3 regions of the Salinarimonas chemoclinalis genome follow, and region 2 is predicted to be linked to each of the others. Evidence: predicted binding sites of a transcription regulator. Region 2 holds the regulator's gene; each other region holds the start of a gene.
What was found. The regulator PhoB, encoded in region 2, activates phosphate uptake and scavenging genes when phosphate is short. The targets are predictions, from matches to a motif close to TGTCATNNANCTGTCAT.
Positions count from the first base shown of each region.

Region 1: the regulator PhoB is predicted to act here: its motif matches at 2,071-2,087, upstream of phnD (phosphonate ABC transporter substrate-binding protein).
Region 3: the regulator PhoB is predicted to act here: its motif matches at 4,817-4,833, upstream of AB9M23_RS03540 (UDP-2,3-diacylglucosamine diphosphatase).

Region 1 is NZ_JBGMWH010000019.1:33,375-40,320, forward strand. Features, by position in the region: gene AB9M23_RS19760 (TIGR04290 family methyltransferase) at 1-110, shown strand, start outside; gene AB9M23_RS19765 (glycoside hydrolase 5 family protein) at 107-1,060, shown strand; gene AB9M23_RS19770 (PIG-L deacetylase family protein) at 1,060-1,917, shown strand; gene phnD (phosphonate ABC transporter substrate-binding protein) at 2,165-3,088, shown strand; gene phnC (phosphonate ABC transporter ATP-binding protein) at 3,191-4,018, shown strand; gene phnE (phosphonate ABC transporter, permease protein PhnE) at 4,023-4,958, shown strand; gene phnE (phosphonate ABC transporter, permease protein PhnE) at 4,955-5,812, shown strand; gene AB9M23_RS19795 (sigma-70 family RNA polymerase sigma factor) at 5,937-6,449, shown strand; gene AB9M23_RS19800 (anti-sigma factor family protein) at 6,367-6,946, shown strand, end outside.
Region 2 is NZ_JBGMWH010000002.1:92,790-99,735, forward strand. Features, by position in the region: gene pstB (phosphate ABC transporter ATP-binding protein PstB) at 1-547, shown strand, start outside; gene phoU (phosphate signaling complex protein PhoU) at 591-1,328, shown strand; gene phoB (phosphate regulon transcriptional regulator PhoB) at 1,351-2,067, shown strand; gene AB9M23_RS04245 (ferredoxin--NADP reductase) at 2,216-3,022, shown strand; gene AB9M23_RS04250 (MGH1-like glycoside hydrolase domain-containing protein) at 3,044-4,330, opposite strand; gene AB9M23_RS04255 (ABC transporter ATP-binding protein) at 4,354-5,394, opposite strand; gene AB9M23_RS04260 (carbohydrate ABC transporter permease) at 5,860-6,639, opposite strand; gene AB9M23_RS04265 (carbohydrate ABC transporter permease) at 6,729-6,946, opposite strand, start outside.
Region 3 is NZ_JBGMWH010000001.1:768,056-775,001, reverse strand. Features, by position in the region: gene AB9M23_RS03560 (hypothetical protein) at 1-224, opposite strand, end outside; gene AB9M23_RS03555 (MFS transporter) at 253-1,413, opposite strand; gene AB9M23_RS03550 (hypothetical protein) at 1,691-2,800, shown strand; gene AB9M23_RS03545 (glycosyltransferase family 4 protein) at 2,815-3,858, opposite strand; gene AB9M23_RS03540 (UDP-2,3-diacylglucosamine diphosphatase) at 3,858-4,769, opposite strand; gene AB9M23_RS03535 (DMT family transporter) at 5,028-5,945, shown strand; gene AB9M23_RS03530 (lyase family protein) at 5,980-6,946, opposite strand, start outside.

The DNA.
Region 1 (6,946 bases), on a different contig from region 2:
TCTTCGTCTGCAGGCGGGTCGCACGCGCCGAGGGCGCGGAGCCGGTCTACCCCGCGCGCTCGCCGCACGACGCCACCACCGCACGACAGAGCAAGGAACGAGCCGCATGATCGAAGCCGCGATGATCTGGAACGAGCCGAACAACAAGTCGCACTGGGACCTCGAGCTCGACCCCGACTTCCGGCTCTTCGCCGAGACGGCGATCGCCGGCGCGCAGGCGATCCGCGGCGCGAGTGCGGGCCTGCCGCGGGTGCTCGGCGGCATGTCGCCGATCGACGCGGGCTTCGTGCGCAACATGCAGGCGCGCGGTGTGCTCGACCACGTCGAAGCCGTCGCCGTGCACGGCTTCCCGCTCGACTGGAACCACTGGTCGATCCACGACTGGCCGCGGATGGTGGACGGGATCCGCGCGCTGACGCACCTGCCGGTCTGGGTGAGCGAGGTCGGCGTCTCCACCTTCGGCGCCGAGGAGGTTCAGGCCTGGGGCCTCGGGCGGACAGCCGAGCTGCTGAAGGGGCGGGCGCCGCGTGTTCTCTGGTATTCGCTGTTCGACCTGCCGAAGTCCTGGGAGGCCACCACCCGCCATCGCGAGGCGGAGGGCTCCTCCTACTATCGCCACTTCTACCTCGGCCTGATCCGCGAGGACGGGACGCCCAAGCCCGCGCTCGAGGTCTTCGCGCGGCACACGCCGGATCTGGGCTTGTGCCAATGGTTCCATTTCGAGGATCATCGGCTCGACGACGCCGTCGTCTGGATGCGGCGCCTGGGCGTGCGCCACCTGCGCACCGGCCTCTCCTGGGCGGACTGGTATCGCCCGAACGCGCAGGCCTGGTTCGACCGGATGATGGATGCGCTCGCGGAGTTCGACGTGACGGTGACCTTCTGTTTCACGCCCGAGCATCTCGGCATCGCGCCGCACCACACGAGCCCGCCGCGGCGCAAGGAGGACTTCGCCGAATTCTGCCACCTGATGACCGAGCGCTACGCGGCCCGCACGGGGATCGTCTCCGATGCCGCGGCGCGACGCACGCCGCGCGTCGCGGACGCCGGAGCGGCGTGATGGCGGCGCGCGCCGACGCGCCGAGCGCGGAGGCGGCGCGCGCCTTCCTCGCCGCGCTCGCGGCCTCTCCCGATGCGCCCGTCGAGACGCACGTCATGCTCGTCGTGGCCCATCCCGACGACGAGACCATCGTGCTCGGCGCGCAGATGCCGCGGCTGCCGCGCCTCGAGATCGTCACCGTCACCGACGGCGCCCCGGCCGACCTGCGCGATGCCGCGGCCCAGGGCTTCGCGACGCGGGAGGCGTATGCGCAGGCGCGGCGGCGCGAGCAGGCGGCCGCCGTCGCCCTCGCGGGCATCCGCGAGGAGGCCCTCGGCCATCTCGGCTTTCGCGACCAGACGTGCGCGCACCGCCTCGCCGATCTCTGTGCGGCCCTCGCCGCGCTAGTCGCCGCTCGGGCGCCGGAGATCGTCGTGACGCATGCGCTCGAGGGCGGGCATCCCGATCACGACGCCGTCGCCTTCGCGGTCCGCGCCGCGCGCCTCCTCGCCATGCGCGGCGGCGCGCGGGCGCCCGAGATCGTGGAGGCGCCGCTCTACCGCCTCGACGGCGAGACCCGCGTCTTCCAGAGCTTCGCGCCCGGCTCCGGCGCGGGGGAGACCGTTCTCGACCTCGACGAGAGGCGGCGGGATCTCAAGCGCCGCATGCTCGCGGCCCACGCGACGCAGGCCGCCGTGACGACGCCCTTTTGCCTTCGCGTGGAGCGCCTGCGCCCCGCCGAGCCCGTCGACGTCGACGCCCTGCCGAACGATGGCGCGCTCCTCTACGAGCGTCGTCCCTGGGGCCTCGACGGTCGGACCTGGTGCGCCGCCGTCTCCGCCGCCCGCGCGGCGCTGGAACTGCCGCCGCGGCTCTGACGCGTCGCCGGCCGCCTTCCCGCCGCGAGAGAGCCTTCTAAGGCCACGATGTCGCAGCCCACGCCCGGGGGGCCCGAGAAGCGTGGCGACGCGATCTGCGATAATGAATTGCGCCGGCAAATAAAGCAGGAACGTTAGTCCACTAAGTATAGTCGTCAAAAAACTGTTACCGAGCCGCAATAGAGCGTGATCGCGCGCCGAAGAGCGCCGCTATCCCGCACGTTCTACAGGATCGGAGACGACCTCCATGTTCCGCACCCTTCTGCTCGGCACGGCCGCCGCCGTCGCGCTCGTCGCCGCCGCTCCCGCCTTCGCCCAGGACTGGAAGCAGGATCTCCCCGTGTTCCGCATCGGCCTGCTCGGCGGCGAGAACGAGGCGGATCGCCTGCGCAACAACGAGTGCCTGATCGAGGCGCTCGGCTCGCGGCTCGGCGTTCCGGTCGAGCTGTTCCCGGCGCCCGACTACGCCGGCGTGATGCAGGGCCTCCTCGCCGACCAGCTCGAGATGTCCTTCCTCGGCGCCTCGTCGTATGCCGGGATCTATCTGCAGGATCCCGAGGCTGTGGAGCCGGTCTTCGTCGGCGCCGAGGCCGACGGCTCGCTCGGCTACAAGGCCGTCATGTACGTGCGCGCCGACTCGGGCATCACCTCGATCGAGGAGCTCGAGGGTCGCTCGCTCGCCTACGCCGACCCGAACTCCACCTCGGGCTATCTCGTCCCGCGCGCCGAGCTGGCCCAGGCGGGGATCAACGACGAGGAGTACTTCTCGCGCACGGGCTTCGGCGGCGGGCACGAGCAGGCGGTGACCGCCGTGCTCAACGGCCAGTACGACGCGGGTGTCACGTGGGTCTCCGGCATCGGCGAGCCGTCGGAGGGCTACACCCGCGGCAACCTGCGTCGCATGATCGACAACGGCCTCCTCGACATGGCCGACCTGCGCATCATCTGGGAATCGAACCTCATCCCGAACGGCCCGGCGGTCCTGCGCAAGGACATCCCGGCCGAGGTGCGCGAGATCGTCGTCGACTACCTCGCCACCCAGCACGAGACCGATCGCGATTGCTATGTCAGCGTCTCCTTCGGCGACGGCCAGGGCTGGGCGCCGGTCGACCATTCCTTCTTCGAGGGCGTGGTCTCGATGCGCCGCGCGGAGCTCGCGGGCTCGCGCTGATCCGCGAACCGCACCAGGACGGACCCTCGCGCAGGCGAGGGTCCGTTCCGTTCGTCCGGCATGTGAAAGGCCGGCCCGAGGCCCCCATCCCGCGAGGACGTCATGCTCGAATTCAAGGCGCTCACCAAGCGCTTCAACTCCACCGTCGCCGTCGACGCGGTCACCCTGACCATCCCTCAGGGCCAGATGGTCGGCGTCATCGGGCGGTCGGGCGCGGGCAAGTCGACCCTGCTGCGCATGATCAACCGGCTGAACGACCCCTCCGGCGGCGAGTTGCTCTACAAGGGTGTCGACGTCGCGAAGCTCGAGGGTGCGGCCCTGCGCAAGTGGCGCTCCGACTGCGCCATGGTGTTCCAGCAGTTCAACCTCGTCGGGCGGCTGAACGTCATCACCAACGTGATGACCGGGCGCCTGCACGAGCACGGTTTCGTCTCCTCCATGCTCCAGCTGTTCTCCGCCCGCGAGCGCGCCTTCGCGATCCGGGCGCTCGATCGGCTCGGCATGGCGCACACGGCGCTCCAGCAGACGGACACGCTCTCGGGCGGCCAGATGCAGCGCGTCGCCATCGCCCGCGCGCTCGTCCAGGAGCCGGAGATCCTGCTCGCCGACGAGCCGATCGCCTCCCTCGACCCGCTCAACGCCAAGGTCGTCATGGACGCGCTGCGCGCCATCAACGTCGAGGACGGCCTCACCGTCATCTGCAACCTGCATACGCTCGACACGGCGCGGGCCTATTGCGACCGCATCATCGGCATGCAGGGCGGTCGCGTCGTGTTCGACGGCGCCGCGCACGAGCTCACCGACGAGGCGGCGCGCGAGATCTACGGCGCGGAAGCGGGCGAGGCCTTCCAGGAGGGGCTGACCTCGACGTCGCTCGGCGGGCACTCGCGGCCGGCGCCGGCCCCCGTGCGCGCCGCGGCGGTGGGCTGACGCGATGTCCGCGCACGCGCTCGCCTCCTCCTCCGCCGGGCCGGACGCGCCCGACGCCGTCGCCCTGTTCGAGCAGCACCGCAAGGCGCTGATCCGACAGAAGCTCGGTGCGAACATCCTGTTCCTGGTGCTCTTCCTGGCGATGCTCGCCTGGTCGATCGACGTCTCGCGCTTCTTCCCCGAGCGGCTGGCCCAGGGCATCCCGCGCATTTTCGAGTATTTCGGCACGATCCTGCCCGGTCTCGAATGGGACAAGCTCTTCCTGCCCCGCGGCGAGGACGGGCGCGCGGTGCCCGGATCGCTGACGTTCTGGTACTCGGATCTCGACAAGTACCTGCGCCTGATCTTCGAGACGATCCTGATGGCGATCACGGCGACCATCATCGGCGCCGCGGCGGCCTTCGCGCTGTGCTTCCCGGCGGCGCGCAACCTCGCGCCGAAGGGCTGGGTCGGCGTCGCCTGCCGGCGCCTGCTCGAGGTCTTCCGCGGCGTGCCGGAGATCCTGTACGCCCTCGTCCTCGTCTTCGCGGTCGGGATCGGGCCGCTGGCCGGCGTGATCGCCATCGCGATCCATACCGCCGGCGCGCTCGGCAAGCTGTTCGCGGAGGTGAACGAGAACGCCTCGATGCGGCCCGTGGACGGCATCCGCTCCGTGGGCGGCAGCTGGTTCGAGGAGGTGCGCTACGGCATCCTGCCGCAGGTCCTGCCGAACTTCGCCTCCTACACCCTGCTGCGCTTCGAGATCAACGTGCGCGCCTCCTCCATCGTCGGCTTCGTCGGCGCGGGCGGCATCGGGGCCGAGCTCAACCACGTGATCAGCTTCTTCTCGGACGACCGCGTGCTCGCCGTGCTGATCCTCGTCGTCCTCACGGTCACCTGCATCGACCTGATTTCCGAGCGCGTGCGCCACGCCTTCATCGGGCGGGAGAACCTGAAATGAGGACGTTCACCCTCGCCGCCGTCGGCCCGGCCGAGATCGAGGCCGCGCGCTCCGCGAACCCGAAGGCCTTCGGCGATCCGCTGCGGCGCACCCTCGTGATCGGCTCCTGGGCCGTGATCCTGGGCTACCTGCTCTACTCGCTGTGGCTGTTCGAGTTCTGGAAGCTGTTCGCGTCCTCCGACAACGCCGTGCGCATGATCACGCGCATGTTCGTCTGGCAGGACATGGACACCTGGATGTACGCCCAGATCTACAAGGGCATCGCCGAGACGATCGCGATGGCCTTCCTGGGCACGCTGCTGGCGACCATCCTCGCGCTCTTCATCGCCTTCGCGGCGGCGCGCAACACGATGCCGCTGTTCCTGCCGCGCCAGGCGACGCGCCGCGTGCTGGACGTGCTGCGCGGCGTCGACCAGGTGATCTGGGGCCTCGTCTTCGTGCGCGCCGTCGGGCTCGGCCCGCTCGCGGGCGTGCTCGCGATCTTCGTCTCGGACACCGGGACGCTGGCGAAGCTCTATTCGGAGGCGATCGAGAACATCGATCGCAAGCAGGTCGAGGGCGTCACCTCCACCGGCGCGGACGGCGTGCGCACGATCCGCTACGGGATCCTGCCGCAGATCCTGCCGGTGTTCATCTCGCTGTCGCTCTACTCCTTCGAGTCGAGCACGCGCTCGGCGACGATCCTCGGCCTCGTCGGCGCGGGCGGCGTGGGCATGGTCATCATCGAGCGCTTCCGCGCCGGCCTGTTCGACCAGGTGGCGTTCGTGGTGCTCAACGTCCTCGTCGTCATCGCCGTGATCGACTGGGTGTCGGCGAAGATCCGCAAACGCTTCATCGGCGAGCGGGGGCATTGACCTCCGTTCGCCGTCACGCCCTCCCGGGGACCTCCTCCGCCGTCCGCTGGATTTTTCGCTCGGCGACGGATTACGATCGCCGCCCGTGCGTATTTGCCCTCGAGAGCGACGACGGACGGGCGCGATGGGCGACGCGGCGGAGATCACGGCACACGTACGGAGCCTGAGGCGCTACGCGCTCCAGCTCACGCGGTCGCGCGACGCCGCCGACGACCTCGTGCAGGAATGCCTCGCTCGGGCGCTCGCCAACGCGTCCACGCTCAAGCCGGGGCTGCCGGTCCGCCCGTGGCTCTTCCGCATCCTGCACAATCTTCACGTCAGCGAGCAGCGCAAGCTGCGGCTGCGCCGGGCGACGCTGCTCGATCCGGCCGAGGAGCGCGTTCCGGCGTCGCAGGACGAGCGGCTCGAGCTGCGCGCCGTCCTCGACGCGGTCGCGCGGCTGCCCGACGACCAGAGGTCCGTGCTCCACCTCGTCGCGGTCGAGGGCATGTCCTACCAGGAGGCGTCGCGCATCCTGGAGATTCCGATCGGAACGCTGATGTCACGCCTCGCCCGTGGCCGCGAGACCCTCAGGCGCTCGCTCCAGCAGCCGAGGGCGGCTCGGCTGCAAGTCGTCGGAGGATGCGATGCCCGATGAGCCGACCGAAACGGATCTGCATCGCTGGCTCGACGGCGAGCTCGGCCCGGCGGATGCGGCGCGGGTCGAGGCGTTCCTCGCGGCGGACGAGCCGACGCGGGCGCGTCTGGCCGAATACGCGCGCAACGATCAGCTTCTCCGCTCTGCGTTCGCGACGGAGGATGAGCCGGAGCCGTCACACGCCATCGACGATCTCGGGCGGCGGCTCTCCGCGCGCCTGGGACGCGGACGCGGCCGGCCGGTCGCATCGCTTCTCGCCGCCTCGTTGACGGCGTTCGTGGCGGGAGCGGCGAGCTACCCGTTCCTGGAGGCGCAACTCTCCTGGCGCGTCCCTCCGGTCGTCGAGGCGGCGGTCCGTGCGCACGACGTCCTCGAGGCCACCAGCCGGGTGGAGGTGCCCGCGTCCGCCCGTGCGGAGTTGATCGAGCGACTGGAGCGCCATCTCGGCGCCGACGTGTTCGTGCCGGACCTCGCCGTGGTGGGCTTCCGGCTCGTCG
Region 2 (6,946 bases):
GGACATCTACGACGCGGATCTGGACGTCGTCACCCTGCGCGCCCGCGTCGGCATGGTCTTCCAGAAGCCCAACCCCTTCCCGAAGTCGATCTTCGAGAACGTCGCCTACGGCCCGCGCATCCACGGGCTCGCGAAGTCGAAGGCGGAGCTCGCGGTGATCGTCGAGGCGGCGCTTCGCAAGGCCGGCCTCTGGGACGAGGTGAAGGATCGGCTCCTCGAGACCGGCACCGGCCTCTCCGGCGGGCAGCAGCAGCGCCTGTGCATCGCCCGCGCCATCGCGGTGTCGCCCGAGGTGATCCTCATGGACGAGCCGTGCTCGGCGCTCGACCCGATCGCCACCGCGCGCATCGAGGAGCTGATCGACGAGCTGCGGCAGAACTACACGATCGTCATCGTCACGCACTCGATGCAGCAGGCCGCCCGCGTCTCGCAGAAGACCTGCTTCTTCCACCTCGGCTACCTCGTCGAGGAGGGTCCCACCGACCAGATCTTCACCAACCCGCGCGACAAGCGCACCCAGGACTACATCACCGGCCGCTTCGGCTGAGCCGGCGCATCGCCGCAGGAAGCGCTCTCTAGGAGACGGACCCATGTCCGAACATACGGTCGCATCGTTCGACGCCGAGCTCCAGGAGCTGCGCCGCTCGATCATGGAGATGGGCGGCATCGCCGAGAAGATGCTCGCCGACGCCACCGTCGCGCTGGTGCGCCGCGACGTGGGCCTCGCCCAGTCGGTGGTCACCACCGACTATCGCCTCGACACGATCCAGCGCGACATCGAGGAGAAGGCCATCCTCACCATCGCCCGGCGCCAGCCGATGGCGGTGGACCTGCGCGAGGTGATCTCCGCCATCCGCATCGCCTCCGACATCGAGCGGATCGGCGACATGGCCAAGAACATCTCCAAGCGCACGCTCGCCATCTCCGGCCAGTTCGAGCCGCAGCGCGTCGTGCTCGGCGTCGAGCGCATGTCGGACATGGTGCTCGGCCAGCTCAAGGACATCCTCGACGCCTACACCCAGCTCGACGTCGACAAGGCGCTGGAGGTCTGGCGGCGCGACGGCGCGACGGACGCGCTCTACAACTCGCTCTTCCGCGAGCTGCTCACCTACATGATGGAAGATCCCCGCAACATCACCTTCTGCACGCATCTCCTGTTCTGCGCCAAGAACGTGGAGCGCATCGGCGACCACACCACCAACGTCGCGGAGACGATCCACTACCTCGTCACCGGCCAGCCGATCACCGCCGAGCGGCCGAAGATGGACCGCACGGCCTACGAGACCGGGCAGCCCGGCGAGACCGCGCCGGGCGCCCCCGGCGCGTGAGGGAGCGCGAGGCGAGCGACCGATGAGCACGCGTATCCTCGTCGTGGAGGACGAGGAGTCCCTGACGCTCCTCCTGCGGTACAACCTGGAGGCCGAGGGCTACGAGGTCGACGCGGTGGCGCGCGGCGACGAGGCCGAGGTGCGGCTGCGCGAGCGCATCCCCGATCTCGTCCTGCTCGACTGGATGCTGCCCGGGCTCTCCGGCATCGAGCTGTGCCGGCGCATCCGCGCGCGCCGCGAGACCGAGCGGCTCCCGGTCATCATGCTCACCGCCCGCGGCGAGGAGGGCGACCGGGTGCGCGGGCTCGCGACCGGGGCGGACGACTACATCGTCAAGCCCTTCTCCGTGCCCGAGCTGCTGGCGCGGGTGCGCGCGCTCCTGCGCCGCACCAAGCCCGCCCACATCGCCAACACGCTCGTCGCCGGCGACATCGAGCTCGACCGCGAGACCCATCGGGTGCGCCGGGCGGGGCGCGAGCTGCATCTCGGCCCGACCGAGTTCCGGCTGCTCGAGTTCCTGATGCAGAGCCCGGGCCGCGTCTTCACCCGCGAGCAGCTCCTCGACGGCGTCTGGGGACACGACGTCTACATCGACGAGCGCACGGTGGACGTCCATGTCGGGCGCCTGCGCAAGGCCATCAACACCCGCGAGACGCTGGACCCGATCCGCACCGTGCGCGGGGCGGGCTATTCCTTCGACGAGACCTTCGCCAAGAGCGACGGCGCGCTCGGCGCCTGACCCCGCCGCCGCAGGGGCCGCCTCCCACGCGCAACCGGGTTCGGTTTCGTACGTGGTGCGCTGCGAAACGGCGATGTGGTAGAGCACGTGCGTCGCCGGAGCTCGGCCATGGCGAGTCCGGGTAGAGGGGCCGCACGAGAGGACCACGATGTCGGATTCAGCCGCCGCCGGCGCGATCGCCGCGCCCGTCGATTGCCACGTCGAGCGCGTGACGCTCGTCGAGCACTTCACCGACCGGCTCTTCCGCTTCCGCACCACGCGCCCCGCGAGTCTTCGCTTCCGCTCCGGCGAGTTCGTCATGATCGGCCTTCCCGGTGGCGAGAAGCCCGTCTTCCGCGCCTACTCGATCGCGAGCCCGAGCTGGGACGACGAGCTGGAGTTCTTCTCCATCAAGGTCCCGGGCGGCCCGCTCACGGAGCGGCTCCAGCGCATCGCCGTGGGCGACGAGATCCTGATCAAGAAGAAGCCCACCGGCACGCTGGTGCTCGACGCGCTCGCGCCGGGCCGGCGGCTGTGGATGCTCTCCACCGGCACCGGCATCGCGCCCTTCGCGAGCCTGATCCGCGACCCCGAGACCTACGAGAAGTTCGACGAGGTGATCCTCACCCAGTCCTGCCGGCGGGTGGCCGAGCTCGCCTATGGCGAGAACACCGTGCGCGACCTCGTCGACGATCCGCTCGTGGGCGAGATCGCCGCCCCGCGGCTGACCTTCTACACCACCGTCACCCGCGAGCCGCACCCGCGTTCCTTCCGGATCACGGACGCGATCGCGTCGGGCCGGCTCTTCGCCGATCTGGGCGTGCCGCCCCTCGATCCGGCGACGGACCGGGTGATGATCTGCGGCTCGATCGAGATGACGCGCGACTGCCGGGCGCTGTGCGCCGCGGCCGGGCTCGATGAGGGTTCGAACGCCAAGCCCGCGCATTTCGTGGTCGAGCGCGCCTTCGTCGGCTGATCCTGCCCCTCGGGCCACCTCTCAGGCCATTTCCAGGAACTCGAGCACCATCGCGGCGGTCCAGCTGAAGCGCTTGCCGCCCAGCGCGCGGCCGTCGAGCGGGTCGAAGTACTCCCCGAAGCCGCTCCGCGCCACGAGCGCGAGGCCGTCGCGGGCGATGTCCGCGGCCGCATCGGACCGCCCGTGGCGCCCGAGCCCGTCGGCGACGAGGCGGTTGGCGATGAGCCAGAGCGGACCGCGCCAGTAGCGCAGGCGATCGAAGCGGGGATCGGCGGGATCGTGGCTCGGGACGGGGTGGCGCACCGCCGAGCGCAGGCCCGCGACGCGTCCGACGAGGGCGTCCGCGCGGGGATGGCCGGGCTCGAGCGCCATGAGCGGCAGGAGGCCGCCGATCGAGGCGCTCTCGACGAGGGTCCCGGCCGCCCGGTCGAAGGCTGCGTATTGCCCGAGCCCCTCGTGCCAGAGGCCGTCCAGCGCCGCGCGCCCGCGCCCCGCCTGGCCCTCCGCCTCCGCCGCGATCTCCGGCGCGCCGAGCGCCCGCGCCATCGCCGCGAGGTCCTCCGCCGAGCGGATCAGGATCGCGTTGAAGCCCGGGTCGACCACCCGGAACGGCGAGGCGTCGTGCAGCGCCGCCTGGTTCCAGCCGAGCCGGCGGAAGCGTTGCACGAGCCAGAGATAGCGGTCGTACTCCTCCTTGGTCGGTCGCTGCGCCGCGTCGACGTGGGTCGTGTCCCGGCGCACGTAGCTGCCGATGCCGTCGGTCGGTACGCGCGCGAGCGCGTCGTCCCAATCGATGGCGTTGTCCCGGCCGCTCTCCCAGGGGTGGAGGATGGCGACGAGGCCGGTCGCCTCCGGGTCGCGGGCGCTCGCGAACCAGCGGTGCCATGCGGCCACCTTCGGCAGCAGCGCCGCCACCCGCGGCGCGACCATCGCCCGGTCGCGCGCACCGTCGAGGAGGCGCCGCAGGGCGTAGCCCAGCACCGGCGGCTGGGTGATGCCGCTCGTCGGCGTCGCCCGCGCGGTGCCCCAGACGTCCGGCCCGGGGAAGTAGCTCTCGTGGTCGGCGTGGAAGACGATGTGCGGGATCATCCCGTCCGGCCACTGATGAGCGACGAGCGTCTCGATCTCGGTCAGCGCGCGGTCCTCGTCCACGTGCGCGAGGCCGAGCGCGACGAGGCACGAATCCCAGTTCCACTGGAACGGGTAGAGGCCCTTCGTCGGGATGGTGTAGCCGCCGAGATCGTTCTCCCGCAGGATGGCGCGGGCCTCGGTACGCAGGCGGTCTTCGTCGATGCCGGGGTTCGTCATGCTTGGCTTCTTCGGCTGGTGGCTCAGGCGATCGCCGCCTGCGTCTTCGGGTCGAACCAGCGCACGCGCTCGGGGCGCGGCGCCAGCGTGAGGGTCTCGCCGGGGCGCACGGGCAGATCGCTCTCGAGCACCGCGCGGAAGAGGTGGCCGGCGACGTCCATGGTCACGAGCTGGTGCGCGCCGAGCGGCTCGACGACCTTGACCCGGCCGCAGAGGCCGGTCTGGGCGGGGGCGAGGTCCTCGGGGCGCACGGCGAGCTCGATCGTGTCCGGCGCCGCATCCGGCCCGGGCAGGACGATCCCGGCGACCGCCCAGCCGTCCGCCGTGCGCGTCGCCGGCAGGAAGTTCATCGGTGGGTTGCCGATGAAGCTGCCGACGAAGCGGGTCGCCGGGTCTCGGTAGACGTCGAGGGGGGAGGCGTGCTGGACGATGTGCCCGCCATGCATCACGGCGATGCGGTCGGCGAGGCTCATCGCCTCGACCTGGTCGTGCGTGACGTAGATCGTCGTGGTCTTGCTCTCCTGGAGCACGCCCTTCAGCTCGGCGCGCATCTCGAGGCGCAGGAGCGCGTCGAGGTTGGACAGCGGCTCGTCCATCAAGAGCACCTCCGGCTCCATGGCGAGCGCGCGGGCGACCGCCACGCGCTGGCGCTGGCCGCCGGAGAGCTGGCCGGAATAGCGCGCGAGCAATTGCTCGATGTGCATCATCGTGGCCGCGCGCCGCACCTTCTCCTCGACCTCGGCGTTGGGCATCCTCTTCATGCGCAAGCCGAAGGCGATGTTCTCGAACACGGTCAGGTGCGGGAAGACCGCGTAGTTCTGGAACACCATCGCGATCTTGCGCGCGCGCGGCGGCAGCCGGTCGACGCGCCGCCCGCCGATGGCGATCTCGCCGCGGCTCGCGGTCTCGAGCCCGGCGATGCAGCGCAGGAGCGTGGTCTTCCCGCAGCCCGAGGCGCCGAGCAGCACGAGGAACTCGCGGTCCTCGACGTGCAGGTCGATCTCGTGGAGCGCGGTGAAGGAGCCGTAGGATTTCTCCACGCCGGTGACGGTGATCTCAGCCATGGGCGGGCTCCTCTGCAGTCTCGCGCGGGAGGGGATGGATCGCGCACCGGATCGGCGGCGGTCGGCGCGGGGAAGCGGGGCATGGACCGCTTTGCGCCTCTCGCGGCACTGGACGACCTGTGCCGGAAAGGCGGACGAGAAACGGCGGCGACCCCTGTCCTTCCCTGTAGGGGAAGGTGGATCGGCGGCGAAGCCGACGAGACGGATGGGGCGCGGCGCGCGCGCGACGCGTTCCGCGAAGCGGAAGCCTCGGTTTCCGCTGCCGCCGTCGCTCTTCGGCTTCGCCGAACGCGCGTCCCGCGCGCCCCATCCGTCTCGGCTTCGCCGATCCACCTTCCCCTACAGGGAAGGAGAAGGCCTGCACCCCGCGTCGCAGGGGCTGTCGTTCGACCCGACAGGTCGCAGATGTGTGAATCGACGAGGGGAGAGCCGGCAGCTGCGGATCGTGCTCCAGGGTCGGCGTGCTCATCGGTTGGCGATCCCCCACATGGCGAAGAGGTACTTCCTCACCGCGAACAGGAAGAGCAGCGCGGGCAGGACGAGGACCGCCGCGCCGGCGAACTTGAGATGGAGCGGGCTGACGTCGAGGCTCTGGAGCAGGAAGGCGGTGAGTGTGCGGTTCTCGATCGTCAGCACGGCGGCGGCGAAGACCTCGTTCCAGGAAACGACGAAGGCGAAGATGGCGGAGGCGGCGATGCCCGGGCTCACCAGCGGCAGCACAACCTTGACGAAGGCCTGGAGGCGCGTGCAGCCGAGCGTCCAGGCCGCCTCCTCCAGCTCGACGGGCACGCCCATGAAGAGCGAGGCGGTGATCAGCACCGCGAAGGGCATCGCCAGCATCGTGTGGACGAAGGCGAGACCCAGGATCGTGTCGTCGAGCCCCACCTGGATGTAGGCGACCGCCAGCGGCAGCGCGAGCAGCGGCAGCGGGAAGGCGCGGGTCATCAGCACGAGGATGCGGAAGGCGTTCTTTCCGGCGAAGTCGAAGCGCGCGAGCGCGTAGCCCGCGGGTGCGCCGATGGCGATCGACAGGACCATCGTGATCGCCGCCACCATCACCGAGTTGAGGAGCGCGTCCGCGACGCCGCGAAAGCCGATGAAGAAGGCGAGGCTGTCGGTGGCGAAGGAGGGCACGAAGCTCTTCGGCCATCCGGACACCTCCGCGGGCGTCGAGAGCGCGTTGACGAGGACGAGCCAGATCGGGACGAGCACCCACAGGCACAGGATCGTCACGACGGCGGCCATCAGCCAGCGCCGCGCCGCGGCGAGGTCGAGGGCGCGGGTCTCCTCCGGCGAGGCGGCGGGGGCGGGGGCGGGCAGGGGAGCGGTCGCGGTCATGCGCGCGCCTCCTTCGGGGAGCGCAGCCACCACAGGAAGACGAGGGTGGAGGCGATCGAGATGCCGAGGATGACCAGCGCGTAGGACGCGGCGACGCCGCGGTCCTGGAGCTGGAACTCCCAGGCGTAGGTCTCGCCCATCAGCATCGGCATCGAGGTGCCGGCGAGCGCGGCGACGACGGCGAAGACCTCGAAGGCGAGAATCGTGCGCAGGA
Region 3 (6,946 bases), on a different contig from region 2:
ACGAGGAGATCGGCGATCGCCTCGCAGAAGAAGTCGCGCCACTCCCGGCAGCCGCTCTCGCCCACGGTGCGCGCCAGGTCGAACAGCATCTCGCCCTCGACGAGCGAGATCGCGTCGTCGTCGCCGTAGACGCGCCGGCGCAGGGCGCGCACGCCCTCGGGCGTGAGGGGCAGCCGCTCGAGCGTGGCGAAGCCGTCCGCGGGACCGGGTATGGAACCGGGCATTGGGGCACTCCTGTCGTCGCCGACGAGGCTAGCGCGGCCCGCTTACGATTCCCCTAAGCCGCACCCTGCGGGCCAGGGCGAGGCAGGCGAGCCCGGCGAGCGGGAGCGGCACCATCGCCAGGAACACGAGCCCGCCGGCATGCTGGTAGACGATGCCGCCGAGCACCGTCGCCGACGCCATGCCAACCGCCTGGGCCGCCGCGAAGAGGCCCTGCGCGCGACCCCGCGCGCCCGGCGGCGCGAGCGCCGTCAAGACGGCCATCGCGCCGAGGTGGGTCGCACCGAAGGAGAGGCCGTGCAGGCTCTGGAGCGCGAAGGTCGCGAGCGGCCCCGGCTCCAGCGCGAGGCCGGTGAAGCGCACCGCCGCCGCGCCGGCGCCGAGCGCGATCAGCGGCAGGCCGCTGCCGCGCCCGACGAGCCGGCCGGCGAAAACGAAGAGCGCGACCTCGGTCACGACCCCGATCGCCCAGAGCCAGCCGACGATCGAGCCGGGAAAGCCGAGCGCGCGCCAGTGGATCGAGCCGAAGGCGTAGACCCCGGCGTGGCTCGCCTGAACGCAGGCCGCACCGGCGATCGCCAGGAGGAGCGCGGCCGGCAGCGTCGGGCGCCGCGCGCCGGCGGGCGGCGGCTCGCGCTCCACGGCCAGCGGCGGCGTCGCCGTCGCGGCGACGAGCGCGCCGAGGAGGCCGGCTGCCACCAGGGCCCAGACCACCGCGTCGAGCGGCGCGATCTCCAGCAGGTAGCCCATCGCCACGGAGCTGGCGAGGAAGGCGAGCGAGCCGAAGACGCGCAGGCGTCCGTAGTCGAGCCCGGGATTCTCGCGCACGGCGTCGGTGAGCACGAGGTCCGTCGCCGGCACGATCGGCGCCTGCGCGAGCGCCGCGAGCGCGACGACGAGCGCGATCGCCCAGGCGCCGGGCGCCCCGAGCAGGAAGACGAAGGCCACGCCGAGCGCCAGATGCGCGAGCGTGAGCAGCGTCCTCGGCGAGACGCCGCGGTCCGTCGTCGCGACGAGCGGCGTGCTCGCCAGCATGCGCACGCACACCGGCAGTGCCACGACGAGACCGATCGTGGTCGCATCGAGCCCCCTCCCCTCGAGCCACACCGGCAGGAACGGCGCCTGCACGCCGACGCCGACGAAGGCGACGGCGCTGAGCGCGCCGAGGCGGACTGAGAGGGATCGCGGCATTCTCGAATCGGGGAACGGGAATCGGCGTGTCGGGGCGGCGCGGAGGGCGACGGGGAGCCTGATAGCACGACCCGGTCGTGCGCGTTCGCTCCCATTCGACCGGCTCGGATGAGAGTTCGTTCACCGCGCGGCGCCGGGGGCGGGGTTCCCCGGCCTGCGGTAACCCCGTCCTAACCCCTGTCGCGCCAGGATCGGCGATCCATACGCGCGCTTGCCGCCGGGGCGCTCCCGCGGGCATGCTGGTCCAGACGATTCGAGCCTTCGAGGTCACTCCTGCATGAGCTCCTCCCGCACGAGCCCCTCCGGCATCACCTCCTCGCGTCCCGGCTCCTCGAACGCGCTGGCCCCGATCGGCGAGGCGGACTACGGGGCGATCGAATCCGCCGTCATGGAGACCCAGCGCGGCCGCTGGTTCCTCGCCGAGTACGCCCGGCGCAACCGCAACGCCGACACGACAGTGCTGCTCGCGGCCATCGACCGGCTCGAGAACGCCGTCTCGGCCGAGCGCGAGACGCAGCGGATGGACCGCTTGCGCTTCGACCTCGTGGAGATGGCCCGCGCCATCACCTCGACGAAGCGCGAGATCGCCGCGATCCGCCCCGGCGAGGGGACACCCTCCGACCTCGAGGTCGCCTCCGAGGCGCTCGACGGCATCGTGCGCACCACCGAGCGCGCGACGTCCGACATCCTCGACGCCGCCGAGCACGTGCAGGAAGCGGCCTGGACACTGCGCGAGGACGGCGCGCGGGAGGACCTGTGCGACGAGCTCGACCGGCGCGCCACCGACATCTACACCCACTGCTCCTTCCAGGACCTCACCGCCCAGCGCACGAAGCGCATCATCGAAACGCTGCGGTTCCTGGAGGGACGCATCAACGCGATGATGGACATCTGGGGCGCGAGCCTCGACGACGCGGACGCCGGCACGGCCGACGACGATCGCCCGCAGACACGCCACCAGGACCTCGGCTCGAAGCTCGACGTCTTCCAGGGCCTCGGCCAGACCGAGATCGACGACGTCATCGTCGAGGGGCAGGTCGTCACCGTGCTCGAGCCTGTGGTCGATGTGAGCCCGCCCGGCATGGAGCCCGTCGCCGACGACGTGGCCTGGAACGAGGCCGAGGAGACGGCGTTCGCGCAGGCCGAGAGTGCCGAGGTCGAATCGGAGGCGGCGGACGCGTTCGAGATCGAGGACGCGGTCGAGGTGACCGACCCGCTCGCCGCCGACCCGGAGCCGGCGGAGCTCGCGCTCGATGCGTCGGACGTTTCGGACGAGGCGGACGAGGACGAGAGCGCCGTCGCGGCGGCGGGCCCGGCCTTCTCCGCCGAGGCCTTCGCCGAGATCGACGGTCTCGGCACCCGCGAGAAGCTCGCCCGCTTCAGCTGAGAAGAACCGCCGCGTCAGGCCGAGCGGACGAGTCGCGCCAAATCCACCACCGGCTCGTCCCCCGCGGCCTCGCGGATGTTGCCGAAGAACTGCCGGGCGCTCTCGTGCCAGGTGAAGCTCTCGCCGTAGGCGCGGCAGCGGTCGCGGGGGATCTCCAGGGCGGCGAGCGCAGCCTTGCTCAGGTCGCGGTCGAGCACGCCGCAGCCGCTGGTGCCGACGACGTCGAGGGGGCCGGTCACCGGGTAGGCCGCGATCGGCAGGCCCGAGGCGAGGGCCTCGAGCAGCACGATGCCGAAGGTGTCGGTGAGGCTCGGGAAGACGAAGACGTCCGCCGAAGCGTAGACCTCGGCCAGCGCCTCGCCGGTGCGCGCACCGAGGAAGCGCACGCCTCGGTAGCGACGCTCGAGATCCGCGCGGGCCGGCCCGTCGCCGACGACGACCTTGGTGCCGGGCAGGTCGAGCGCGAGGAAGGCCTCGAGGTTCTTCTCCACCGCGACGCGTCCGACGTAGAGGAAGATCGGGCCGGGCGCGTCGACGACCCGGGTCTCGCGCGGGCGAAACAGCGTCGTGTCGACGCCGCGGCCCCAGCGCAGCACGTTGACGAACCCTCGCGCGACGAGTTCCGCCTCCAGCGAATCCGTCGCCACCATGATGCCGCTGCCGGCGTTGTGGAAGCGGCGGATCGCCCGGTAGACCCAGCGCTCCGGCACCGGCGCGCGGGCGGAGACGTATTCGGGAAACCGCGTGTGGTAGCTCGTCGTGTAGGCGAAGCCGTGCGTCAGGCAGATGCGGCGCGTGGCGAGGCCGATCGGCCCTTCGGTGGCGATGTGGATGTGCGTCGGCGCGAGCGCGGCGATCCTGCGCGCCACGGCGCGCGGGCGCGCCAGAGCGAGGCGGATCTCCGGGTAGGTCGGCATCGGCAGGGAGCGGAAATCGAGCGGCGTGAGGAGCACGATCTCGGCGTCGAAGGCGGGGGCGTGCGCGATCATCTGCTCGATCGAGCGCACGACACCGTTGATTTGCGGACGCCAGGCGTCCGTCGCGACGAGGAGGCGCATCAGGCGACGGCTCGCGAGCCCGATGCCGAGCCGGCCGCCGACGCCATCGCCGCGGGCGCCGGGGCGCCGCCGTCTCCGCGCCGCCCCAGGCGTGCGGGGCGCGCGGGCTCGGGCAGGGGCGGCGATGCGGGCGCTCCCTCCTCGGCGGCGAGCGCCGCCATCGCCTCGACCCAGCGCACGAGCTCGAGCCGCCCGTCGTAGTGCTCGACGATCGCGGTGCAGCTCTCCACCCAGTCGCCGCAATTGAGATAGCGTATGCCCTCGATCTCGCGCTGGGCCGCGTGGTGGATGTGGCCGCACACGACGCCGGTCGCGCCGGAGCTGCGGGCCTCCTCCACCAGGAACTCCTCGAACTTGGAGATGAAGTTCACCGCGTTCTTCACCTTGAGCTTGGCCCAGGCCGAGAGCGACCAGTAGGTCAGGCCCAGCCGCCGACGAATCACGTTGACGTAGGTGTTCGACAACAGGGCCAGAGAATAGGCCCAATCGCCCAGGTGCGCCAGCCACTTGGCGTGCTTGACCACGACGTCGAACTGGTCGCCGTGGATGACGAGCAGCCGCTCGCCCGCGGCAGTCTCGTGCAGCGCGCGCTCGCAGACTTCGATGCCGCCGAAATGCGCGCCGATATAGTCCCGCAGGAACTCGTCGTGGTTGCCCGGCACGTAGATGAGCCGGGTGCCCTTGCGCACCTTGCGGAGCAGCTTCTGCACCACGTCGTTGTGCGACTGCGGCCAGAACCAGCCGCCCCGCAGCTTCCAGCCGTCGATGATGTCGCCCACGAGGTAGATCACGTCGGCATCGTAGCGCCGCAGGAAGCCGAGCAGCAGGTCGGCCTGGCAGTCCCGCGTCCCCAGATGAAAATCCGAGAGGAACAACGTCCGAACGCGGATCGCTTGATCGTCGTCAGTCACTCTTCCAGCTCCGGTCCGGATGTTTGGGCGACAAGAACCGATTCTCCATTGCACTTTGATGACGCCGGCGCGTTCCCCTGCCCGGAGCGGGAGATTCGAAGCGGCGGCGGTGGATTCGAAACCCGTCCGGATTGCAAAAATGAAACGCTTCCCGGAGTTCCATGCGTGGAGCGCGCAGCGGCGGCGACGCCGGCGGCGCTTCTCGCGGCCGCCTCGCGCATGCGAGGATGGACGTCCGCTCCCCCGGACCCGAAAGCCGTGAAGCCCGCCCTCGGCGTCAGCCTCAAGATCCTCTCCGCCCTCGCCTTCACCCTGATGGCGGCGACGATCAAGCTCGCCTCGGCGCAGTTCCCCACCGGCCAGCTGATCTTCTTCCGCTCCGCCTTCGCGCTGGTGCCGCTCCTCGTCTGGCTCGCGCTGACCGACACGGTGGTCAACGCCGTGCGCACGCACAATCTCAAGGGTCACTTCCTGCGCAGCATCATCGGCGCGACCGGCATGGTGCTCGGCTTCTCGGCGCTCGCCTACCTGCCGCTGACGGAGGCCGTGGCGATCGGCTACGCCGCGCCGCTCATCGTCGTCGTTCTCGCGGCGCTCCTGCTGCACGAGACGGTGCGGGCCTACCGCTGGAGCGCGGTCGCGGTGGGCTTCGTGGGCGTCCTCGTGATGCTCTCGCCGCGGCTCGGCAGCGAGGCGCTGGCGCAGGGCGCGTCGCTGGGGGCGCTCTTCGGCATCGGCGCGGCCTTCTGCACCGCCGGCGCGACGATCCAGGTGCGCCGCCTCACGGCGACCGAGCGCACCGGCGCGATCGTGTTCTACTTCAGCGCCGTGACGACGCTGATCGGCCTGTCGACGGTGTTCTTCGGGTGGGTGACGCCGACGCTCGCCCAGCTCGGCATGCTCGTCGCCATCGGCATCCTCGGGGGCATCGGCCAGATCCTGCTCACCGAGAGCTATCGCTGGGCGGACGCGTCGCTGGTCGCGCCCTTCGAGTACACGACGATGATCTGGGCGACGCTGCTCGGCTGGTTCGTGTTCGGGCAATGGCCCGAGCAGGCGGTGATCGCCGGCGCCGTGCTGGTGACGGCGTCGGGCATCTTCGTGATCTACCGGGAGCGCAAGCTCGGGCTCCAGCGCCGCAAGGAGCTGGAGATGTCCTCGCAACGACCGGGGTGACGCCCCGCTCCTCCCTGCTCCGGGCGGGCGACGGTCAGCCGGCGAGGCGGCGGCGCGCGGTGGTGATCGCGTCGAGGGCGCGCGGCACGAAGGCGGCGGCGGCGTCGACGGAGGGCGCGTGGTCGAAGGCGCGCGCCAGCGTGTCCGACGGGAGGTCGCCCGGCGCGGCGAGCGCCTCGCGCAGGGAGACCCCGTCGGCGCGTACCGCATCCGCCGCCGCGGCCACGCGTGCATGCGCCGCCTGCCCTCCAAGGATCGGGACCAGTGCCGCGGCGGCGGCGTCCGCGAAGAGGAGGCCGCGCGTCGCCTCCAGATTGCGCGCCATCGCCCGCGGATCGACGACGAGCCCCTCCGCCAGCCGCCGTGCCTCTGCGAGCGCGCCCGACGCGAGGCCGAAGAGGCTCGGCAGCGCATGCCATTCGGCGTGCCAGGCGCCCGCCGGCCGCTCGTGCGCGGCGACCATCGAATCGAGCAACGTCGTCGCGTGTCCGCGCGCGGCGCCGGCGGCGGCGAGGATCACGGTGCAGGAGACCGGGTTGCGCTTGTGCGGCATGGCCGAGGAGCCGCCGCGGCCCGGCACGTGGGGCTCGGCGACCTCCCCCACCTCCGTCGAGGCGAGATGCGCGACGTCACCCGCCATCTTGGCGAGGGCGCCGAGGAGCAGGGCGAGCCACGTCCCCGCCCGCGCGACGCCCGCCCGGCGTGCGTGGACGGCGATCGGCGCGCCGGGGAGGCCGATCTCGCGGGCGAAGGCGTCGGCGACCTCCGGCGCGCGCGCGCCGAAGGCGGGGAGCGTCCCCGCCGGGCCGCCGAGGGAGGCGACGCAGGCGCCCTCGCGCACCGCCGGCAGCTCGGCCGCGACCTCAGCGATCCCCGCCGCCCACACCGCCGCCTCGAATCCGAACGTCACCGGCGTCGCGTGCTGGCCGTAGGTGCGTCCCGCGCAGGGCGTGCGGGCATGCGCCTCGGCGAGCCGCGCGAGTCCGGCGAGGATCGCGTCG